2 regions of the Pantoea sp. SGAir0430 genome follow, and region 2 is predicted to be linked to the other one. Evidence: predicted binding sites of a transcription regulator. Region 2 holds the regulator's gene; the other holds the start of a gene.
What was found. The regulator sigma-54, encoded in region 2, starts transcription at its own class of promoters, with help from an activator protein. The targets are predictions, from matches to a motif close to GTTGGCACANNTTTCGCTNT.
Positions count from the first base shown of each region.

Region 1 (10,581 bases), 900 kb from region 2:
AGGCGATCGTCAGGGAAATGTAATACCTGCAAAACTGACATAAATATCCAGATCTGTATGCGTTAAAGAAAAGATTACTGCCTCATATTGTAGACTTTTTGGGGCCTGATTGACAGCATTGTGCCGCATCAGAGCACGGCTGACAGGGAGCGCAGCATGGAACGCAGTGAAAGGATTATCAGGCTGACTTACGTCTGGGGTTTAAGCGGTGAGCGCGCCCGTCAGTTCATCATGGCGCTTCTGGCCGCCAGCCACGTTGACGACGCGTGGCTGCAGCAGCACGGTCTGGACGACACGCAGCGGCAACAGTTTCTCGCCCTCTGTCCACGGCAGCTGGAAACAACGCAGCGCTGGCTGCAACAGGCGCAACATCATCTGATCGCCTGCAGCGACGCACATTATCCCGCCCGGCTGCGGGAAATCAGCCGCTATCCGGCTGCCCTTTATATAGCGGGTGACCTCTCTGCACTCGCGACACCGCAACTGGCGGTGGTCGGCAGTCGTCACTGTTCGCCGTATGGCAGAGAATGGGGCAGCTGGTTTACCCAGCAGCTGGCGCTAAGCGGTTTGACCATCACCAGCGGGCTGGCGCGCGGTATTGATGGCGTGGCGCATCGTGCCGCGCTGGAAGTGCAGGGCAAAACTCTGGCCGTGCTGGGCAGCGGGCTGAATCATCTCTATCCGAAAAGCCATCAGCCGCTGGCACAAGAGATCATCGCCAGCGGCGGCGCGCTGGTTTCAGAACTGCCGCTGTCGATGGCGCCCCATGCGGTAAATTTCCCGCGGCGTAATCGTATTATCAGTGGCCTGAGTCATGGCGTGCTGGTGGTTGAAGCGTCACTGAAGAGTGGCTCGCTGGTGACGGCGCGGTATGCGCTGGAACAAAACCGTAACGTGTATGCGCTGCCTGGCGCGCTGGGTAATCCTGGCTGTGAAGGCACGCACTGGCTGATTCAGCAGGGTGCGCTGCTGGTGGCGCATCCCAACAATATCCTTGAGGATTTGCATTCTGCCCTGCAATGGTTGCCGGCCAGCATCTCAGAAACAATATATTCACAACTCAGTGATGATGTGCCATTGCCATTTCCCAGCGTGTTGGCTAACGTAGGTGATGAGGTTACACCTGTTGACGTCGTCGCTGAACGTGCCGGCCAACCTGTGCCAGTTATCGCAGCGCAATTGCTGGAGCTGGAGTTAGCAGGATGGATCGCAGCTGTACCCGGCGGCTATGTCCGATTGAGGAGGGCATGCCATGTTCGACGTACTTATGTACTTGTTTGAGACGTATATCCACAACGAGGCTGAAATGCGCGTTGACCAGGATAAATTGACCGATGACTTAACCGATGCCGGTTTTCATCGCGAAGATATCTACAATGCGTTGAATTGGCTTGAGCGGTTAGCGGATTATCAGGATGGTCTGGTCGCGCCAGTGTTGCTGGCTAACGATCCGCTCTCCATGCGAATCTACACGGAAGAAGAGAGCCAGCGTTTAGATGCCGAGTGTCGTGGTTTTATTCTGTTCCTGGAGCAAATCCAGGTGCTGAATATGGAAACGCGCGAAATGGTCATCGAACGGGTTATGGCGCTTGATACGCTGGAATTCGATCTGGAAGATCTCAAATGGGTGGTGCTGATGGTGCTGTTTAACATCCCCGGGTGTGAAAATGCCTATCAGCAGATGGAAGAACTGTTATTCGACGTCAATGAAGGTATGCTGCATTAATTTGCGATTAATGCATTCGGTAATATGAGTAAACCAGCACTATTTACCGTGCGTAAACACGATCCCTGCCCCGCCTGCGGGGCAGAATTAGTGATACGTGCCGGCAAACACGGGCCTTTTCTCGGCTGTGTGAATTATCCAACCTGCGACTATATTCGCCCGCTGAAAAGCCAGGGTGATGGCCATATTGTCAAAGTGCTGGAAGGCCATGCCTGCCCGCAGTGTGGTGCGGACAAAGTGCTGCGCCAGGGGCGATTCGGCATGTTTGTCGGCTGTAGCCACTATCCGGAGTGTGATTACACGGAAACCATCGATAAGCCGGACGAAACCGCAATTGCCTGCCCGCAGTGCGCCAGCGGCAAGCTGGTGCAGCGCCGTTCACGCTATGGCAAAACCTTCCATGCCTGCGACCGTTATCCCGACTGCCAGTTCGCGATCAACGCCACGCCGCTGGAAGGTGTCTGCCCCCATTGCCAGTTCCCGTTATTAATAGAAAAGAAAACCGCACAGGGCATGAAGCGCTTCTGCGCCAGCAAACGCTGCGGTAAGCCCATCGCCCAGGATGAAGAGTGATCATGAACCAGAGCCAGCATGCACCCGGAAGCCTCGACTTCTGCATCGAACAACTTCAGCAACAGCAAGTGATTGCTTACCCTACCGAAGCCGTATTCGGCCTTGGCTGCGATCCGGACAGCGAAAGCGCGGTGATGGCCCTGCTGGCACTGAAACAGCGCCCGGTAGAAAAGGGTCTGATTCTGATCGCCGCTGATTATACGCAGCTTGAGCCTTATATTGCCGATCGCGAACTCACCGTGCTGCAGCGCGAACGTATGTTTGCCAGCTGGCCGGGTCCGGTCACCTATGTGGTGCCTGCTTCGCCGCATACGCCGCGCTGGTTAACCGGCCGCTTTGATTCGCTGGCGATTCGCGTCAGCGATCATCCGCAGGTCCAGGCGCTGTGTCGCGGATTTGGCAAGCCGCTGGTCTCAACCAGCGCGAATTTAACCGGTCAGCCGCCGTGCCGCAGCGCCGCCGAAGTGGCAGAGCAGTTTGGCTCGCAGTTCCCGGTGTTGCAGGCGGCCACCGGCGGTCGCCTGAATCCTTCTGAAATCCGCGATGCTATTAGCGGTGAACTCATTCGTCAGGGCTGATTATGGAAAAGTTTGCCGTTTTTGGTCATCCCATCGCCCACAGCAAATCTCCGTTTATTCACGCCGCTTTTGCTGAGCAGACCGGTATTGAACATCCTTACGGACGCATCTGCGCACCGCTGGAAGGGTTCCCGCAGGCGATAGAGGCGTTTTTTGCGGCCGGTGGCAAAGGCGCCAATGTTACGCTGCCGTTTAAACAGCAGGCATGGGAATTCGCGGATGAGCTCAGCGAACGCGCGGCATTATCCGGCGCGGTAAATACCTTAAAGAAGAGAGCCGATGGTTCGATTCTGGGTGATAACACGGACGGCATCGGCCTGCTGAGCGATCTGCAACGGCTGCAGCTAATCCGGCCGGGCGATCGAATTCTGCTGGTGGGTGCGGGCGGCGCGGCGCGTGGGGTGATCCTGCCGCTGCTCTCGACGGGCTGCGCGCTGGTGGTGGTTAACCGCACGGCAGAACGCGCGCAACAGCTGGCTGAGCTTTTCCAGCACAGTGGGGCGATCCAGGCGATGAGTTTTGATCAACTGGCCGGCGATCGTTTTGATCTGATCATCAATGCCACCTCCAGCGGCGTAGCGGGCGACGTGCCGCCGCTGCCGGTTACGCTGATTGATGCGCAGGTGCGCTGTTACGACATGTTTTATCAGCAGGGGCTGACGCCATTTCTGGCGTGGTGCCAGCAGCACGGCACACAGCAGCTGGCGGATGGACTCGGCATGCTGGTGGGTCAGGCGGCGCATGCGTTTCAGCTGTGGCATGGCGTTATGCCGGAGATCGCGCCGGTCATCGATCAACTTAAACAGGCGATGCAGGCATGAATCAGGCTATCCAGTTTCCCGATCGGGAAAGCTGGGACGCAGTCAGGCAGGCGGTGCTGTTCCCGGTCTTAGTGAATGGTATGGGACTGACCTGCGCAATATCGCTGCCGGCGCTGCAGCAACGTTTTGGTGCCGGAGAGGCGATGGCGCTGTTTAGCGCGCATCGCTGGGATCTGGAGGAAGAGGCCGAGCAGCTGCTCCGGGCGGAGCAGGCCGACGATCAGGGCTGGCTGTGGCTGCCCTGAGTCAGATATTCATCTTTCCAGCCGACATAATTGTTAGCGGAGTAAAGCAGTCCGGCTATTTCCGCTTCGGTTAGTGGCCGGATCTGCTTCACCGGGCTGCCTAAATAGAGATAGCCGCTTTGCAGGCGTTTACCGGGTGGCACCAGGCTGCCGGCGCCAATCATCACCTCATCTTCGACGATCGCGCCATCCAGCAGGATCGAGCCCATACCCACCAGCACGCGGTTGCCAATGGTGCAGCCGTGCAGCATTGCTTTATGGCCCACCGTCACGTCTTCACCGATGATCAATGGAAAGCCATCGGGATTACTGCTGGATTTATGCGTAACGTGCAGCACGCTGCCATCCTGGATATTGCTGCGTTTACCAATCACCACTTTATTCACGTCACCGCGGATTGCTACCAGTGGCCAGATGCTGACATCATCAGCCAGCTCGACTTCGCCAACGACCACGCTGCTGCTATCCACCATCACACGTTCGCCGGTGTGGGGAATATGTTGCTTATAAGGACGCAGGGCTACAGACATTCTATTTCTCCTTTTCTGATGTTTCCCGCTAGCCTGCGGCTTCCGGTGCGGGTAAACAAGCTGATTTTTGCGCGGATCGCTCGCGATCGCAGCGAAAAGAGTGAAAACTCGCCAGTCGATAAAAAAGATCGAAAAAAGGGGTTGTGCAAAAAATCCGGATCCCTATAATGCGCCACCACTGAGACGGCAAAGCGGCAACGCAGGCGGCTCAGCAGGGCGTGAAGTGATTCACCCCGCCGGAGAAAAACGCTGAAAAAAGTGTTTGACTCTGAAGGAGGAAAGCGTAATATACGCCACCTCGCGACAGCAGGCCGAACGCCGCGTCGCACCGCTCTTTAACAATTTATCAGACAATCTGTGTGGGCACTCGCAGGATTGATATCAGCGTCTACGGACGTTAAAAATATCAAGTCTTTGCTGAGTGAACACGTAATTCATTACGAAGTTTAATTCACAGAGCATCGCTGCACTCGTTGCAGCAAATCAAACTTAAATTGAAGAGTTTGATCATGGCTCAGATTGAACGCTGGCGGCAGGCCTAACACATGCAAGTCGAACGGCAGCACAGAAGAGCTTGCTCTTTGGGTGGCGAGTGGCGGACGGGTGAGTAATGTCTGGGAAACTGCCCGATGGAGGGGGATAACTACTGGAAACGGTAGCTAATACCGCATAACGTCGCAAGACCAAAGTGGGGGACCTTCGGGCCTCACACCATCGGATGTGCCCAGATGGGATTAGCTAGTAGGTGGGGTAATGGCTCACCTAGGCGACGATCCCTAGCTGGTCTGAGAGGATGACCAGCCACACTGGAACTGAGACACGGTCCAGACTCCTACGGGAGGCAGCAGTGGGGAATATTGCACAATGGGCGCAAGCCTGATGCAGCCATGCCGCGTGTATGAAGAAGGCCTTCGGGTTGTAAAGTACTTTCAGCGGGGAGGAAGGCGGTGAGGTTAATAACCTCGCCGATTGACGTTACCCGCAGAAGAAGCACCGGCTAACTCCGTGCCAGCAGCCGCGGTAATACGGAGGGTGCAAGCGTTAATCGGAATTACTGGGCGTAAAGCGCACGCAGGCGGTCTGTTAAGTCAGATGTGAAATCCCCGGGCTTAACCTGGGAACTGCATTTGAAACTGGCAGGCTTGAGTCTCGTAGAGGGGGGTAGAATTCCAGGTGTAGCGGTGAAATGCGTAGAGATCTGGAGGAATACCGGTGGCGAAGGCGGCCCCCTGGACGAAGACTGACGCTCAGGTGCGAAAGCGTGGGGAGCAAACAGGATTAGATACCCTGGTAGTCCACGCCGTAAACGATGTCGACTTGGAGGTTGTGCCCTTGAGGCGTGGCTTCCGGAGCTAACGCGTTAAGTCGACCGCCTGGGGAGTACGGCCGCAAGGTTAAAACTCAAATGAATTGACGGGGGCCCGCACAAGCGGTGGAGCATGTGGTTTAATTCGATGCAACGCGAAGAACCTTACCTGGCCTTGACATCCAGAGAACTTAGCAGAGATGCTTTGGTGCCTTCGGGAACTCTGAGACAGGTGCTGCATGGCTGTCGTCAGCTCGTGTTGTGAAATGTTGGGTTAAGTCCCGCAACGAGCGCAACCCTTATCCTTTGTTGCCAGCGATTCGGTCGGGAACTCAAAGGAGACTGCCGGTGATAAACCGGAGGAAGGTGGGGATGACGTCAAGTCATCATGGCCCTTACGGCCAGGGCTACACACGTGCTACAATGGCGCATACAAAGAGAAGCGACCTCGCGAGAGCAAGCGGACCTCATAAAGTGCGTCGTAGTCCGGATTGGAGTCTGCAACTCGACTCCATGAAGTCGGAATCGCTAGTAATCGTAGATCAGAATGCTACGGTGAATACGTTCCCGGGCCTTGTACACACCGCCCGTCACACCATGGGAGTGGGTTGCAAAAGAAGTAGGTAGCTTAACCTTCGGGAGGGCGCTTACCACTTTGTGATTCATGACTGGGGTGAAGTCGTAACAAGGTAACCGTAGGGGAACCTGCGGTTGGATCACCTCCTTACCTGAAGATACCTTCCCGCGAAGTGCTCACACAGATTGTCTGATAGAAAAGTAACGAGCAGAAAAAACCTCTACAGGCTTGTAGCTCAGGTGGTTAGAGCGCACCCCTGATAAGGGTGAGGTCGGTGGTTCAAGTCCACTCAGGCCTACCAGATTTCTTCTCATGCCGCGTTATGTTTCCGGCTCGCATAGTTCACTATGCTTCGCGAAAACATGCCTTGCCTGAGACGAAATCACATTTCCCGTGTGAGAAACGTGACTCCTGGTGAGTGGATGTAGATGGTCTCTGCAGTGACTGTATGGGGCTATAGCTCAGCTGGGAGAGCGCCTGCCTTGCACGCAGGAGGTCAGCGGTTCGATCCCGCTTAGCTCCACCATTACAGTACTGAAACTTACTTCAGAGTATACCGGCGACGGTGTGCTGCGAAGTATTTGCTCTTTAACAATCCGGAACAAGCTGAAAATTTGAAACGACGCGTCGTATTCATTCTCCGTAATAAGAATGAAATTTACGATGCGTTCGGGTCTCTCAAATGCTTGCAGTCCGCAGCGTTGCAAAACGCCTGTGGGTTGTGAGGTTAAGCGACTAAGCGTACACGGTGGATGCCCTGGCAGTCAGAGGCGATGAAGGACGTGCTAATCTGCGAAAAGCGACGGTAAGGTGATATGAACCGCTACAGCCGTCGATGTCCGAATGGGGAAACCCAATGCACTTGTGCATTATCGTTAACTGAATACATAGGTTAACGAGGCGAACCGGGGGAACTGAAACATCTAAGTACCCCGAGGAAAAGAAATCAACCGAGATTCCCCCAGTAGCGGCGAGCGAACGGGGAGCAGCCCAGGACCTGAATCAGCTTGTGCATCAGTGGAAGCGTCTGGAAAGTCGCGCGATACCGGGTGACAGCCCCGTACACGAAGATGCATGAGTTGTGAGTCCGACGAGTAGGGCGGGACACGTGGTATCCTGTCTGAACATGGGGGGACCATCCTCCAAGGCTAAATACTCCTGACTGACCGATAGTGAACCAGTACCGTGAGGGAAAGGCGAAAAGAACCCCGGCGAGGGGAGTGAAACAGAACCTGAAACCGTGTACGTACAAGCAGTGGGAGCACCTTCGGGTGTGACTGCGTACCTTTTGTATAATGGGTCAGCGACTTATATTCTGTAGCAAGGTTAACCGCATAGGGGAGCCGAAGGGAAACCGAGTCTTAATTGGGCGTTAAGTTGCAGGGTATAGACCCGAAACCCGGTGATCTAGCCATGGGCAGGTTGAAGGTTGGGTAACACTAACTGGAGGACCGAACCGACTAATGTTGAAAAATTAGCGGATGACTTGTGGCTGGGGGTGAAAGGCCAATCAAACCGGGAGATAGCTGGTTCTCCCCGAAAGCTATTTAGGTAGCGCCTCGTGAACTCATCTCCGGGGGTAGAGCACTGTTTCGGCTAGGGGGCCATCCCGGCTTACCAACCCGATGCAAACTGCGAATACCGGAGAATGTTATCACGGGAGACACACGGCGGGTGCTAACGTCCGTCGTGAAGAGGGAAACAACCCAGACCGCCAGCTAAGGTCCCAAAGTCATGGTTAAGTGGGAAACGATGTGGGAAGGCACAGACAGCCAGGATGTTGGCTTAGAAGCAGCCATCATTTAAAGAAAGCGTAATAGCTCACTGGTCGAGTCGGCCTGCGCGGAAGATGTAACGGGGCTAAACCATGCACCGAAGCTGCGGCAGCGACACTATGTGTTGTTGGGTAGGGGAGCGTTCTGTAAGCCGCTGAAGGTGTGCTGTGAGGCATGCTGGAGGTATCAGAAGTGCGAATGCTGACATAAGTAACGATAAAGCGGGTGAAAAGCCCGCTCGCCGGAAGACCAAGGGTTCCTGTCCAACGTTAATCGGGGCAGGGTGAGTCGACCCCTAAGGCGAGGCTGAAAAGCGTAGTCGATGGGAAACAGGTTAATATTCCTGTACTTGGTGTTACTGCGAAGGGGGGACGGAGAAGGCTAGGTTATCCGGGCGACGGTTGTCCCGGTTTAAGCGTGCAGGTGTGAAGACCAGGCAAATCCGGTCTTCTTTAACACTGAGGCGTGACGACGAGCCGCCACGGCGGTGAAGTAACTGATGCCCTGCTTCCAGGAAAAGCCTCTAAGCTCCAGGTAACACGAAATCGTACCCCAAACCGACACAGGTGGTCAGGTAGAGAATACCAAGGCGCTTGAGAGAACTCGGGTGAAGGAACTAGGCAAAATGGTGCCGTAACTTCGGGAGAAGGCACGCTGGCGCGTAGGTGAAGGGACTTGCTCCCGGAGCCGAGGCCAGTCGAAGATACCAGCTGGCTGCAACTGTTTATTAAAAACACAGCACTGTGCAAACACGAAAGTGGACGTATACGGTGTGACGCCTGCCCGGTGCCGGAAGGTTAATTGATGGGGTTATCCGCAAGGAGAAGCTCTTGATCGAAGCCCCGGTAAACGGCGGCCGTAACTATAACGGTCCTAAGGTAGCGAAATTCCTTGTCGGGTAAGTTCCGACCTGCACGAATGGCGTAATGATGGCCAGGCTGTCTCCACCCGAGACTCAGTGAAATTGAAATCGCTGTGAAGATGCAGTGTACCCGCGGCAAGACGGAAAGACCCCGTGAACCTTTACTATAGCTTGACACTGAACATTGAGCCTTGATGTGTAGGATAGGTGGGAGGCTTTGAAGCGTGGACGCCAGTCTGCGTGGAGCCAACCTTGAAATACCACCCTTTAATGTTTGATGTTCTAACGTAGGCCCGTAATCCGGGCTGCGGACAGTGTCTGGTGGGTAGTTTGACTGGGGCGGTCTCCTCCCAAAGCGTAACGGAGGAGCACGAAGGTTGGCTAATCCTGGTCGGACATCAGGAGGTTAGTGCAATGGCATAAGCCAGCTTGACTGCGAGAGTGACGGCTCGAGCAGGTGCGAAAGCAGGTCATAGTGATCCGGTGGTTCTGAATGGAAGGGCCATCGCTCAACGGATAAAAGGTACTCCGGGGATAACAGGCTGATACCGCCCAAGAGTTCATATCGACGGCGGTGTTTGGCACCTCGATGTCGGCTCATCACATCCTGGGGCTGAAGTAGGTCCCAAGGGTACGGCTGTTCGCCGTTTAAAGTGGTACGCGAGCTGGGTTTAGAACGTCGTGAGACAGTTCGGTCCCTATCTGCCGTGGGCGCTGGAGAATTGAGGGGGGTTGCTCCTAGTACGAGAGGACCGGAGTGAACGCACCGCTGGTGTTCGGGTTGTCATGCCAATGGCACTGCCCGGTAGCTAAGTGCGGAAGAGATAAGTGCTGAAAGCATCTAAGCACGAAACTTGCCCCGAGATGAGTTCTCCCTGACCCCTTGAGGGTCCTGAAGGGACGTTGAAGACGACGACGTTGATAGGCCGGGTGTGTAAGCGCAGCGATGCGTTGAGCTAACCGGTACTAATGACCCGTGAGGCTTAACCTTACAACGCCAGAGGCGTTTTGGTCTGAGAGACCGGAGAATTTTCAGCTTGTGACGGAAAAATTAGCGGAAACGAAAGATTTTGCGCTGAGGCGAGGCGGCAGGCCGAAGGAAAGGAAGGAGCATACAGAAGTATGTGACTGACTTTGCGAGGGCGGCCAACGCGGCATCAGTGAAAAAGATTCGTTTCGTGCACCAGAATTTGCCTGGCGGCAACAGCGCGGTGGTCCCACCTGACCCCATGCCGAACTCAGAAGTGAAACGCCGTAGCGCCGATGGTAGTGTGGGGCCTCCCCATGCGAGAGTAGGGAACTGCCAGGCATCAAATTTAGTGTGCTGATATGGCTCAGTTGGTAGAGCGCACCCTTGGTAAGGGTGAGGTCCCCAGTTCGACTCTGGGTATCAGCACCAGTTATGGCATGAGTTCGGTTTAAAAGAATTTGCCTGGCGGCAACAGCGCGGTGGTCCCACCTGACCCCATGCCGAACTCAGAAGTGAAACGCCGTAGCGCCGATGGTAGTGTGGGGTCTCCCCATGCGAGAGTAGGGAACTGCCAGGCATCAAACACGAAAGCCCTGAACATTTGTTCAGGGCTTTTTT
Region 1 covers NZ_CP039427.1:3,337,418-3,347,998, forward strand. The annotation lists gene def (peptide deformylase) at 1-41, opposite strand, end outside; gene dprA (DNA-protecting protein DprA) at 157-1,281, shown strand; gene smg (DUF494 family protein Smg) at 1,253-1,726, shown strand; gene E7738_RS15790 (DNA topoisomerase family protein) at 1,751-2,299, shown strand; gene tsaC (L-threonylcarbamoyladenylate synthase type 1 TsaC) at 2,302-2,877, shown strand; gene aroE (shikimate dehydrogenase) at 2,880-3,698, shown strand; gene E7738_RS15805 (DUF1488 family protein) at 3,695-3,943, shown strand; gene E7738_RS15810 (gamma carbonic anhydrase family protein) at 3,919-4,473, opposite strand; rRNA gene E7738_RS15815 (16S ribosomal RNA) at 4,965-6,506, shown strand; tRNA gene E7738_RS15820 (tRNA-Ile) at 6,581-6,657, shown strand; tRNA gene E7738_RS15825 (tRNA-Ala) at 6,807-6,882, shown strand; rRNA gene E7738_RS15830 (23S ribosomal RNA) at 7,082-9,984, shown strand; rRNA gene rrf (5S ribosomal RNA) at 10,187-10,302, shown strand; tRNA gene E7738_RS15840 (tRNA-Thr) at 10,317-10,392, shown strand; rRNA gene rrf (5S ribosomal RNA) at 10,425-10,540, shown strand.
Region 1: the regulator sigma-54 is predicted to act here: its motif matches at 4,562-4,581, upstream of E7738_RS15810 (gamma carbonic anhydrase family protein).

Region 2 (10,581 bases):
CGTCGCGCGACTGATCCCTTCCGAAGTCGGGACAGCGTCATACCCATTGAACAGCGCGATCCAGGTCACCGTGATGGCAAACACCGCGCTCTTGATCAGGCAGTTGATCACATCGGTACGAAAATCCACCGCGTTCTGCATCGCCGACCAGAAAAAGCCCGGGTCGATGCCTTTCCAGGCCACCCCGACCAGCGCGCCACCGGCAATGCCCACCGCAGTAAAGATCAGCGCCAGCAGCGGCATACTGATAAAGCCGGCCCAGAAGCGCGGCGACACCACGCGGCGCAGCGGATCAACCGCCATCATCTCCATGCTGGAGAGCTGCTCAGTGGCTTTCATCAGGCCAATTTCCGCAGTGAGCGCCGAACCGGCGCGCCCGGCAAACAGCAGCGCGGTGACCACCGGCCCCAGTTCGCGCAGCAGCGACAGCGCCACCAGCATACCCAGGCTGGTTTCTGCGCTGTACGTGGTGAGTACCAGATAGCCCTGCAGCCCCAGCACCATGCCAATGAACAGGCCGGAGACCACAATGATCAGCAATGACAGCACGCCCACGCTGTACAGCTGCTTCACCAGCAGCGGCGCATGCTTACGAAACGCCGGTTTACCCACCAGCGCATGGAAGAGCATTAAGCCCGCCCGGCCAAAGGCCGCACAGGTGTTAATTCCCTGACGCCCAAATGACGCCAGTGCCTGTAACCACATCAGTTTAGCTTCTCCCTGTGCGGGTCAGATCGCTGAGGTAATCCCCGGCAGCGAAGCGGAACGGCACCGGACCATCCGCATGACCCTCAATAAACTGGCGCACGCGCGGATCGGGATTCTCCCTCAGCTGCGGCGCACTACCCTGAGCAATAATCTTTTGCCCGGCAACAATATAGGCATGGTCGGCAATGCTCAAGACCTCTGGCACGTCGTGTGAAACCACAATGCAGGTGACGCCCAGCGAATGGTTGAGCTCATCGATCAGCTTGACCAGCACGCCCATGGTAATGGGATCCTGGCCGACAAAGGGTTCGTCGAACATGATCAGCTCCGGCTCCAGCGCAATTGCTCGCGCCAGCGCCGCCCGGCGCGCCATGCCGCCGGAGAGTTCGGCCGGCATCAGCTGGGCTGCGCCGCGCAGTCCCACAGCTTCCAGCTTCATCATCACCGTGCTGTGCAGTAATTCCGCTGGCAGCCGGGTGTGTTCGCGCAGCGGCCAGGCAACGTTTTCATAAACGTTAAGGTCGGTGAACAGCGCACCGGACTGGAACAGCATGCTCATTTTTTTACGCACGTCATACAGCTTACGGCGCGACAGCGTCGGAATGTTCTGGTCACGAAACCAGATCTCACCTTTGTCCGGCTGCAACTGCCCGCCAATCAGGCGCAGCAGGGTGGTTTTACCGATGCCGGAAGGGCCCATAATCGCCGTGACTTTGCCCGCCGGAACGGTCAGCGAAATGTCATCGAAGATGGTGCGATTGCCGCGCGTAAAACTGACGCCACGAACCTCAACCAGATTCGTTTGCTGCTGGATCATCATTACCTCTTTAAACGGATCGGGCGTAATTAACGTGGTGGATGGTAGCCTGGTAAACCACAATGCACGATAGTTTTACAGAAACTTACCCGTCCGGTGTGGCGAAAACGGCCTTAAAATTTACTTTTGCCTCTCAGACAGTCAAAATCAGCGCCTGATTCCGCACGCGCACTGCTTTTACCTGTCGGACAAGGTTTGCCGGCACCGTTATCCATCAAGGATTTTTCATGTTCGTAGCCACTGCCCTGCTGTTTATCGGATTGATTTTACTGGCTTACGGAGCTGACCGCCTGGTGTTCAGCGCCGCGATCCTGTGTCGATCCCTTGGCATTCCCCCGTTGATCATTGGCATGACGGTGGTGAGCATTGGCACTTCACTGCCGGAACTGATCGTCTCGTTCTCTGCCGCGCAGCATGGTCAGATGGATTTAGCCGTGGGTACCGCGCTGGGCTCGAACATCACCAATATTCTGCTGATTCTGGGGGGCGCTGCGCTGCTGCACCCTTTAACCGTACACTCCAATCTGATTCGCCGCGAACTCCCTCTGCTGCTGCTGGTCTCACTGCTCAGCGGCATCATGCTGTTTGATAACCAGCTCAGCCGGCTGGATGGCGTGGCACTGCTGCTGCTGGCGCTGGGTTATCTGCTGGTGGCGATCCGCATCGCCCGGCGGGCCGAGCGCGATAATAATGACACCCTGACGCGTGAACAACTGGCGGAGCTGCCGCGCGACGAAAGCGGCAATACGGTGGCGTTTCTCTGGCTGGCGGTGGCGCTGATTATTCTGCCGATGTCGACGCGCATGGTGATCGACAACGCCACGGTGTTTGCGGATTACTTCGGCGTTAGCGAACTGGTGATGGGACTGACGCTGATTGCTGTCGGGACCAGCCTGCCGGAACTGGCCACGGTGCTGGCCGGCGCGCTGAAAGGCGAAGACGATATCGCCATCGGCAACCTGATTGGCGCCAATATCTTCAATCTGGCAATTGTACTGGGCCTGCCGGCGCTGGTGCATCCCGGCGCGATCGATGCACACGCCTTTGCACGGGATTACTGGATTATGCTGGGCGTCAGCGTGCTGTTCGCCCTGCTGTGCCTGCTGCGCAAGCGCCGCATCGGCCGCATAGCGGGCACGCTGCTGTTAGGTGGATTTATCGTGTGGGTGCTGTGGCTGTGGCTCAGCCCCACGCTTATCGCAAGCTATTAAGGATGACTGACCATGTCACATCAGCAACCGGATTTCGACTTCCAGCAGGCAGGTAAAGCGGTACTGCGCATTGAACGCGAAGGGCTGGAACAGCTCGACCAGTATATTAACGCCGACTTCAGCCGCGCCTGCGAAATGATCTTTGCCTGCCGTGGCAAAGTGGTGGTGATGGGCATGGGCAAATCCGGCCATATCGGCAAGAAGATGGCCGCCACCTTCGCCAGCACCGGCACGCCGGCGTTCTTCGTCCACCCGGGTGAAGCCAGCCACGGCGATCTCGGCATGGTCAGCACCAACGATGTGGTGATCGCCATCTCGAACAGCGGCGAGTCCGGCGAAATCCTCGCGCTGATCCCGGTGCTCAAACGGCAGAAAGTGCAGCTGATTTGCCTGACCAGCCGTCCGGAGAGCGCCATGGGCCGGGCTGCCGATGTGCATTTATGCGTGAAAGTGCCGCAGGAAGCCTGTCCGCTCGGGCTGGCACCGACCTCCAGCACCACCGCCACGCTGGTGATGGGCGATGCGCTGGCGGTGGCGCTGCTGGAGGCGCGCGGCTTCACGCAGGAAGATTTCGCGCTGTCGCACCCGGGCGGCGCGCTGGGGCGCAAACTGCTGCTGCACGTCAGCGACATTATGCACAGCGGCGATGAAATTCCCCACGTCACCCGTGACGCCTCGCTGCGCGACGCGCTGCTGGAAATTACGCGCAAAAACCTCGGCCTGACGGTGATTGTCGACGACCTGATGAAAATCGAAGGGATTTTCACGGACGGTGACCTGCGCCGCATCTTCGATATGGGCATCGATTTCCAGTCGGCGCGTATCCAGGATGTCATGACGCGCGGCGGGATTCGCGTGCGCCCCAACCTGCTGGCGGTGGACGCGCTTAATCTGATGCAAAACAAAAACATCACTGCGCTGCTGGTGGCCGATGACGATCGCCTACTCGGTGTGGTACATATGCATGACATGCTGCGCGCTGGCGTGGTCTGAACGGGAAACAACAATGAGTGCTGAAACCACGATGGTCGACACCTGCTACGGTCCGGTGAGCGCCGACGTGATGGCGCGGGCGGCCAACATCCGCCTGCTGATTTGCGATGTCGACGGCGTGATGTCCGACGGCCTGATTTACATGGGCAACAGCGGTGAAGAGCTAAAGGCCTTTAACGTGCGCGACGGTTACGGCGTGCGCTGCCTGCTGACCTCGGACATCGAAGTGGCTATTATTACCGGCCGTCGCGCTAAACTGCTGGAAGATCGCTGTAAAACGCTCGGCATTACGCATCTTTACCAGGGACAGTCGGATAAGCTTTTGGCCTGGCGCGAACTCCTGGATAAACTGTCACTATCGGCAGACCAGGTCGCGTATATTGGTGACGACCTGATCGACTGGCCGGTAATGGCACAGGCGGGTCTGAGCGTGGCCGTCGCCGATGCGCATCCGGTGTTACAGCCGCGCGCGCATTACGTGACGCGCATTGCTGGCGGTCGCGGTGCAGTACGTGAGCTATGCGACCTGATTTTGCTGGCGCAGAACAAATTTGAGGATGCCAAAGGGCAATCAGTATGAGTAAAAGCAGGCGTTGGATAACGCTGATTCTGGCGCTGATCGCCCTGGTGCTGATCGGCTGGAATCTTACCAACCAGGACGACAGCGCCACGCCGGTGGCGACCAACGATCAGGCGCCGACCTACACCAGCGCTAACTCCAGCACCGTGGTGTATAACCCGACGGGTGCGCTGGCCTATAAGCTGGTCTCGGATAAAGTGACCTACTTTTCGGCCGAAGAAGTGAGCTGGTTCGATAATCCGGTGATGACCACTTACGACGAAAACAAAGTGCCCACGTGGTCGGTTCGTGCTGACAAGGCAAAGCTGACGAAAGATCGTATGCTGTATCTTTATGGCCACGTTGAAGTACACACATTGACGCAGGATTCCCAGCTTGAGCGCATCATCACGGATAATGCTCAGGTTAATCTGGTCAGCCAGGATGTGACGTCTGACGATCAGGTCACCCTATTTGGCCGCAGTTTTAACTCCACTGGCATGAAGATGCGCGGCAACCTACGGACAAAGAATGCCGAGCTGCTTGAAAAGGTCAAAACCTCCTATGAAATTCAAAATGAACAAAAATAGCCTTAAGTTGCTGCTGGTGAGTGCGCTGCTGGCAACCAGCCTGCCGGCGCTGGCGTTAACGGGCGATTCGGACAAGCCGGTTAACATCGACTCGGTGAACCAGGCGCTCGATTTGCAGGGTAACGTCGCCACCTTTACCGGCAACGTGATCGTGACCCAGGGCACCATCAAAATTACCGCCGATAAAGTGGTGGTAACGCGTCCCGGCGGCGACAGCAACAAAACCATCGTCGATGCCTACGGCAATCCGGCCACCTTTTATCAGATGCAGGACAACGGCAAACCGGTGCAGGGTCACGCCGCCAAACTGCACTATGAGCTGGCCAACGATTTCGTCGAGCTGACCGGCAACGCCTTTATTGAGCAGCAGGACAGCAACATCAAAGGCGATCGCATCACCTATCTGGTGAAAGAGCAGAAAATGCAGGCCTACAGTCAGGGCCAGAGCAAGCGCGTCACCACCGTGCTGGTGCCGTCGCAGCTGCAGGATAAAAACGGTTCGTCTGCGAGCCCCAAAAAGAGTAACTGATCGCTATGGCCACATTAGTCGCTGAAAACCTGGCGAAAGCCTACAAAGGCCGTCGCGTAGTAGAAGATGTCAGCCTGCAGGTGAAATCCGGCGAGATTGTCGGCCTGCTGGGCCCCAACGGGGCCGGTAAAACCACCACCTTCTACATGGTGGTCGGCATCGTGCCGCGTGATGCCGGCCGCATCATCATTGATGAAGAAGATATCAGTATTCTGCCGCTGCATGCGCGCGCGCGCCGCGGCATCGGTTATCTGCCGCAGGAAGCGTCGATCTTTCGCCGTCTGAGCGTCTACGACAACCTGATGGCGGTACTGCAGGTGCGTGACGATCTGACGGAAGAGCAGCGTCAGGACCGCGCCAATGAGCTGATGGACGAGTTCCACATCGGCCATCTGCGCGACAGCATGGGCCAGGCGCTGTCGGGCGGTGAACGTCGCCGCGTCGAGATTGCCCGTGCGCTGGCCGCCAATCCAAAGTTTATCCTGCTGGATGAACCTTTTGCCGGCGTTGACCCCATCTCCGTTATCGATATCAAAAAGATCATCGAACACCTGCGTGACAGCGGCCTCGGCGTGCTGATCACCGACCACAACGTGCGTGAAACGCTCGCGGTGTGTGAGCGCGCATATATCGTCAGCCAGGGCCATCTGATTGCCCACGGCACGCCAGATGAAATTCTTGCAGATGAGCAGGTTAAGCGGGTTTATTTGGGCGAAGAGTTCAGACTCTGATAAGGTGTCGGCATACCCGACATTTGCTTAGGAAATTCTAGCCGGATTATGAAGCAAGGTTTGCAACTCAGGCTCAGCCAACAGCTGGCGATGACCCCCCAGTTGCAGCAGGCAATCCGCTTGCTGCAACTCTCTACGCTTGAACTCCAGCAGGAACTGCAACTGGCGCTGGAAAGCAATCCGCTGCTTGAACAAACCGATCTGCACGATGAAGTCGACGCCCGCGAGTTTCAGGAGAACGAGGCGTTAGATACCCGTGAGGCACTCGAACAGAAAGAGATGCCGGAAGAGCTGCCGCTCGATGCCACCTGGGACGAGATCTACACGGCCGGTACGCCCTCCGGCACCGGCACCGATTACCAGGACGACGAGCTGCCGGTGTATCAGGGTGAAACCACGCAGTCGCTGCAGGACTATCTGATGTGGCAGGTGGAACTGACGCCGTTCACCGACACCGACCGCGCCATCGCCACCTCCATCGTCGATGCCATCGACGATACCGGTTATCTCACTGTCAGCTTACAGGACATTTGTGACAGTATTGGTGACGAAGAGCTGACGCTGGAAGAGGTGGAAGCGGTGCTGAAGCGCGTACAGCGTTTCGATCCGGTGGGCGTCGGCGCACGCGATCTGCGTGACTGCCTGCTGGTGCAGCTGTCGCAGTATCCGGCCGATATGCCGATGCTGAACGAAGCACGGCTGATCGTCAGCGAGCACCTCGACCTGCTGGCTAACCACGATTTCCGCAGCCTGATGCGCGTGACGCGGCTGAAAGAAGAGGTGCTGAAGGAAGCGATGCTGCTGATTCAGTCGCTCGATCCGCGCCCCGGGCAGTCCATCAATACCAGCGAGCCCGAGTATGTGATTCCCGATGTGCTGGTGCGCAAGACTGGCACGCGCTGGACGGTGGAGCTGAACGCTGACAGCCTGCCGCGCCTGAAGATTAATCAGCATTACGCCGCGATGGGCGGTTCTGCGCGTAATGACAGTGACAGTCAGTTTATTCGCAGCAACTTACAGGAAGCCCGCTGGCTGATTAAGAGCCTGGAGAGCCGCAACGACACGCTGCTGAAAGTGACGCGCTGTATTGTCGAACAGCAGCAGGCGTTTTTTGAACAGGGTGAAGAGTATATGCGTCCGATGGTGCTGGCGGATATCGCCCAGGCCGTGGATATGCATGAATCCACCATTTCCCGCGTCACCACGCAAAAGTATTTGCACAGCCCGCGTGGCATTTTTGAACTGAAGTATTTTTTCTCCAGTCACGTCAGCACCGAAGGCGGTGGCGAAGCCTCGTCGACGGCGATCCGTGCACTGGTGAAAAAATTAATCTCCGCGGAAAATCCCGCAAAACCCTTGAGCGACAGCAAACTGACCTCCATGTTATCTGAACAGGGCATCATGGTGGCGCGACGTACGGTTGCTAAGTATCGCGAGTCTTTATCTATACCGCCATCAAACCAGCGCAAGCAGCTGGTTTGACCGAAACAAGAAGGAAGACCTATGCAGCTAAACCTTACCGGACTGAATGTTGAGATAACCGACCCACTGCGCGAATTTGTAAATAACAAATTTGCCAAACTGGAACACTATTTTGATCGTATCAATCAGGTTTATATTGTTCTGAAAGTGGAGAAGGTGACGCAGATTGCGGAAGCAACCCTGCACGTCAACGGCGGGGAGCTGCACGCCACATCGGAAGCGGAAGACATGTACGCGGCCATCGACGGGTTAATTGACAAGCTGGCCCGTCAGCTGACCAAACACAAAGACAAACTGAAAAAACACTAACCTTCACGCTTGCAGAGTGCTGACGGGTTCAGCACTCAGAGGAGAAATGGGGCGGGTCACCGCCCCGTTTTGTCATCTGCGCAAGCGCCTGCAGTCACCTGCCCTGCCCGTTCGCGGTGTCCCGGTACGTGCCTTACGGCTATGTGAACACGCAAGTGAAACGATGATGAACAACGATCTGACACTGGAATTGAGCGCGGTCCTTTCGCTGGACTGCACCCGCAGCGGCGTACACTGCCAGAGTAAAAAGCGCGCGCTGGAAATTATCAGCGAGCTGGCCGCTAAGCAGCTCAATCTGCCGCACCAGACGCTTTTTGAAGCCATCCTGACCCGTGAACGCATGGGCAGTACCGGCATTGGCAACGGCATCGCCATCCCGCACGGCAAGCTGGAGGAGGATACGCTGCGCGCCGTTGGCGTGTTTATCAGCCTCGACCAGCCTATCGCCTTTGACGCCGTCGACAACCAGCCGGTTGACCTGCTGTTTGCCCTGCTGGTGCCCGCAGACCAGTGCAAAACCCATCTGCACACCCTGTCGCTGGTGGCGAAACGCCTGGCGGATAAAACCGTCTGCCGCCGTTTGCGCGCGGCACAGAGCGATGAAGAGCTCTACGCCATCATTACAGAAGCTCAGGAAGATCACGCTTAAGCGACAGACACTTTTACCGGCCTGCGTGCCGGTTTAACACGGGAGAAATGTGATGGTGCTGATGATCGTTAGCGGTCGGTCAGGCTCAGGAAAATCAGTCGCGCTGCGCGCCCTTGAGGATATGGGCTTCTACTGTGTCGATAACCTGCCGGTGGTGCTGCTGCCGGAGCTGGCGAACACCTTAACCGAGCGCAATATCTCAGCGGCGGTTAGCATTGACGTGCGCAACATGCCGGAATCACCGGAGGTGTTTGAGCAGGCACTGAACAATCTGCCGGAAGCGTTCTCGCCACAGCTGCTGTTTCTGGACGCCGATCGCAATACGCTGATCCGCCGCTACAGCGACACGCGCCGCCTGCATCCGCTCTCCAGCAAAAATCTGTCGCTGGAAAGCGCCATTGATGAGGAGAACGATCTGCTGGAGCCGCTGCGCTCGCGTGCGGATCTGATCATCGATACCTCAGAGATGTCGGTGCATGAGCTGGCAGAAATGCTGCGCACGCGCCTGCTGGGCAAGCGTGAGCGTGAACTCACCATGGTGTTTGAATCCTTCGGCTTCAAGCACGGCATCCCGATCGACGCCGATTACGTATTTGACGTGCGTTTCCTGCCCAACCCGCACTGGGATCCGAAGCTGCGTCCGATGACCGGGCTCGATCGTCCGGTGGCGGCCTTCCTCGATCGTCACACCGAAGTGCACAACTTTATCTACCAGACACGCAGCTATCTCGAGCTGTGGCTGCCGATGCTGGAAACCAATAACCGCAGCTATCTGACGGTGGCGATTGGCTGTACCGGCGGTAAGCACCGTTCGGTCTACATTGCCGAACAGCTGGCAGACTATTTCCGTTCGCGCGGTAAAAATGTGCAGTCCCGTCATCGCACCCTGGAAAAACGCAAATCATGACCGTGAAGCAAACCGTTGAGATTCGAAATAAGCTGGGTATGCATGCGCGCCCGGCGATGAAGCTGTTTGAGCTGGTGCAGAGTTTTGATGCGGAAGTGCTGCTGCGTAACGAGGCCGGCACCGAAGCCGAAGCCAGCAGCGTGATTGCGCTACTGATGCTCGACTCCGCTAAAGGCGGTCATATCGAAATCGAGGCCAGCGGCCCGCAGGAAACCCAGGCGCTGGCCGCGGTGATTGAGCTGTTTGAAGCCGGTTTTGACGAAGACTAACCGCGTCAGTGCAGCTGGTAACGGTTGAGGAAGCCCTCGCCGCCCAGCTGGCGCATCTGGCGCATAATCCACTGCTGGCGCTGACGAATGTAGCCGGACGGCGCATCCGCGCGGAAGCGAATCGGATTCGGCAGCACCGCCGCCAGCAAAGCGGCTTCCGCCATGCTCAGCCGACTGGCAGGCTTGTGGAAATAGCGCTGCGATGCCTCTTCCACACCAAACACTCCATTACCGAATTCCGCAATATTCAGGTACACCGTCAGAATGCGGCGTTTGGTCCATACCGTTTCCAGTCCCACCGTCAGCCCGGCCTCCAGCCCTTTGCGCACCCAACTGCGGCCATCCCACAAGAACAGGTTCTTCGCCGTCTGCTGAGACAGCGTTGATGCGCCGCGCATCCGTTCGCTGCCGTCATTGTCCAGCACCTGCTGAATGGCATGCACGTCAAAGCCCCAGTGCTCAGGAAACTTCTGATCTTCCGAGGCGATCACCGCCAGCGCCATCCACGGTGAAATCTCATCCATTCCCACCCAGTCTGAATGGGCGACATAATCGAAGCGTCCGCTGAACCACGCGCCAAGCTGCCGCTCCACCATTACCGCCGAAAACGGCACCGGCAAAAATGCGAACAGCACAATACCGGCCAGCCACAGACCCAGCCATGCCAGAAGCACCCTGCCAGCCAGCCGCTTCAGGCGCTGGACCATCTTCCCTTTACTCTTACTCATGCAATCGTCTCTTACCGGTTCCCTGGATTAATCAATTACTCAGGTCATGATTTCAAATAGCGGTGATGCAAGCCGTAATTTTATCTCTGCGGCATCGCG
Region 2 covers NZ_CP039427.1:2,437,254-2,447,834, forward strand. The annotation lists gene mlaE (lipid asymmetry maintenance ABC transporter permease subunit MlaE) at 1-705, opposite strand, end outside; gene mlaF (phospholipid ABC transporter ATP-binding protein MlaF) at 710-1,525, opposite strand; gene E7738_RS11705 (calcium/sodium antiporter) at 1,753-2,736, shown strand; gene kdsD (arabinose-5-phosphate isomerase KdsD) at 2,749-3,729, shown strand; gene kdsC (3-deoxy-manno-octulosonate-8-phosphatase KdsC) at 3,743-4,309, shown strand; gene lptC (LPS export ABC transporter periplasmic protein LptC) at 4,306-4,878, shown strand; gene lptA (lipopolysaccharide ABC transporter substrate-binding protein LptA) at 4,853-5,407, shown strand; gene lptB (LPS export ABC transporter ATP-binding protein) at 5,413-6,138, shown strand; gene rpoN (RNA polymerase factor sigma-54) at 6,187-7,620, shown strand; gene hpf (ribosome hibernation promoting factor) at 7,642-7,929, shown strand; gene ptsN (PTS IIA-like nitrogen regulatory protein PtsN) at 8,096-8,578, shown strand; gene rapZ (RNase adapter RapZ) at 8,631-9,485, shown strand; gene npr (PTS phosphocarrier protein NPr) at 9,482-9,754, shown strand; gene mtgA (monofunctional biosynthetic peptidoglycan transglycosylase) at 9,760-10,482, opposite strand.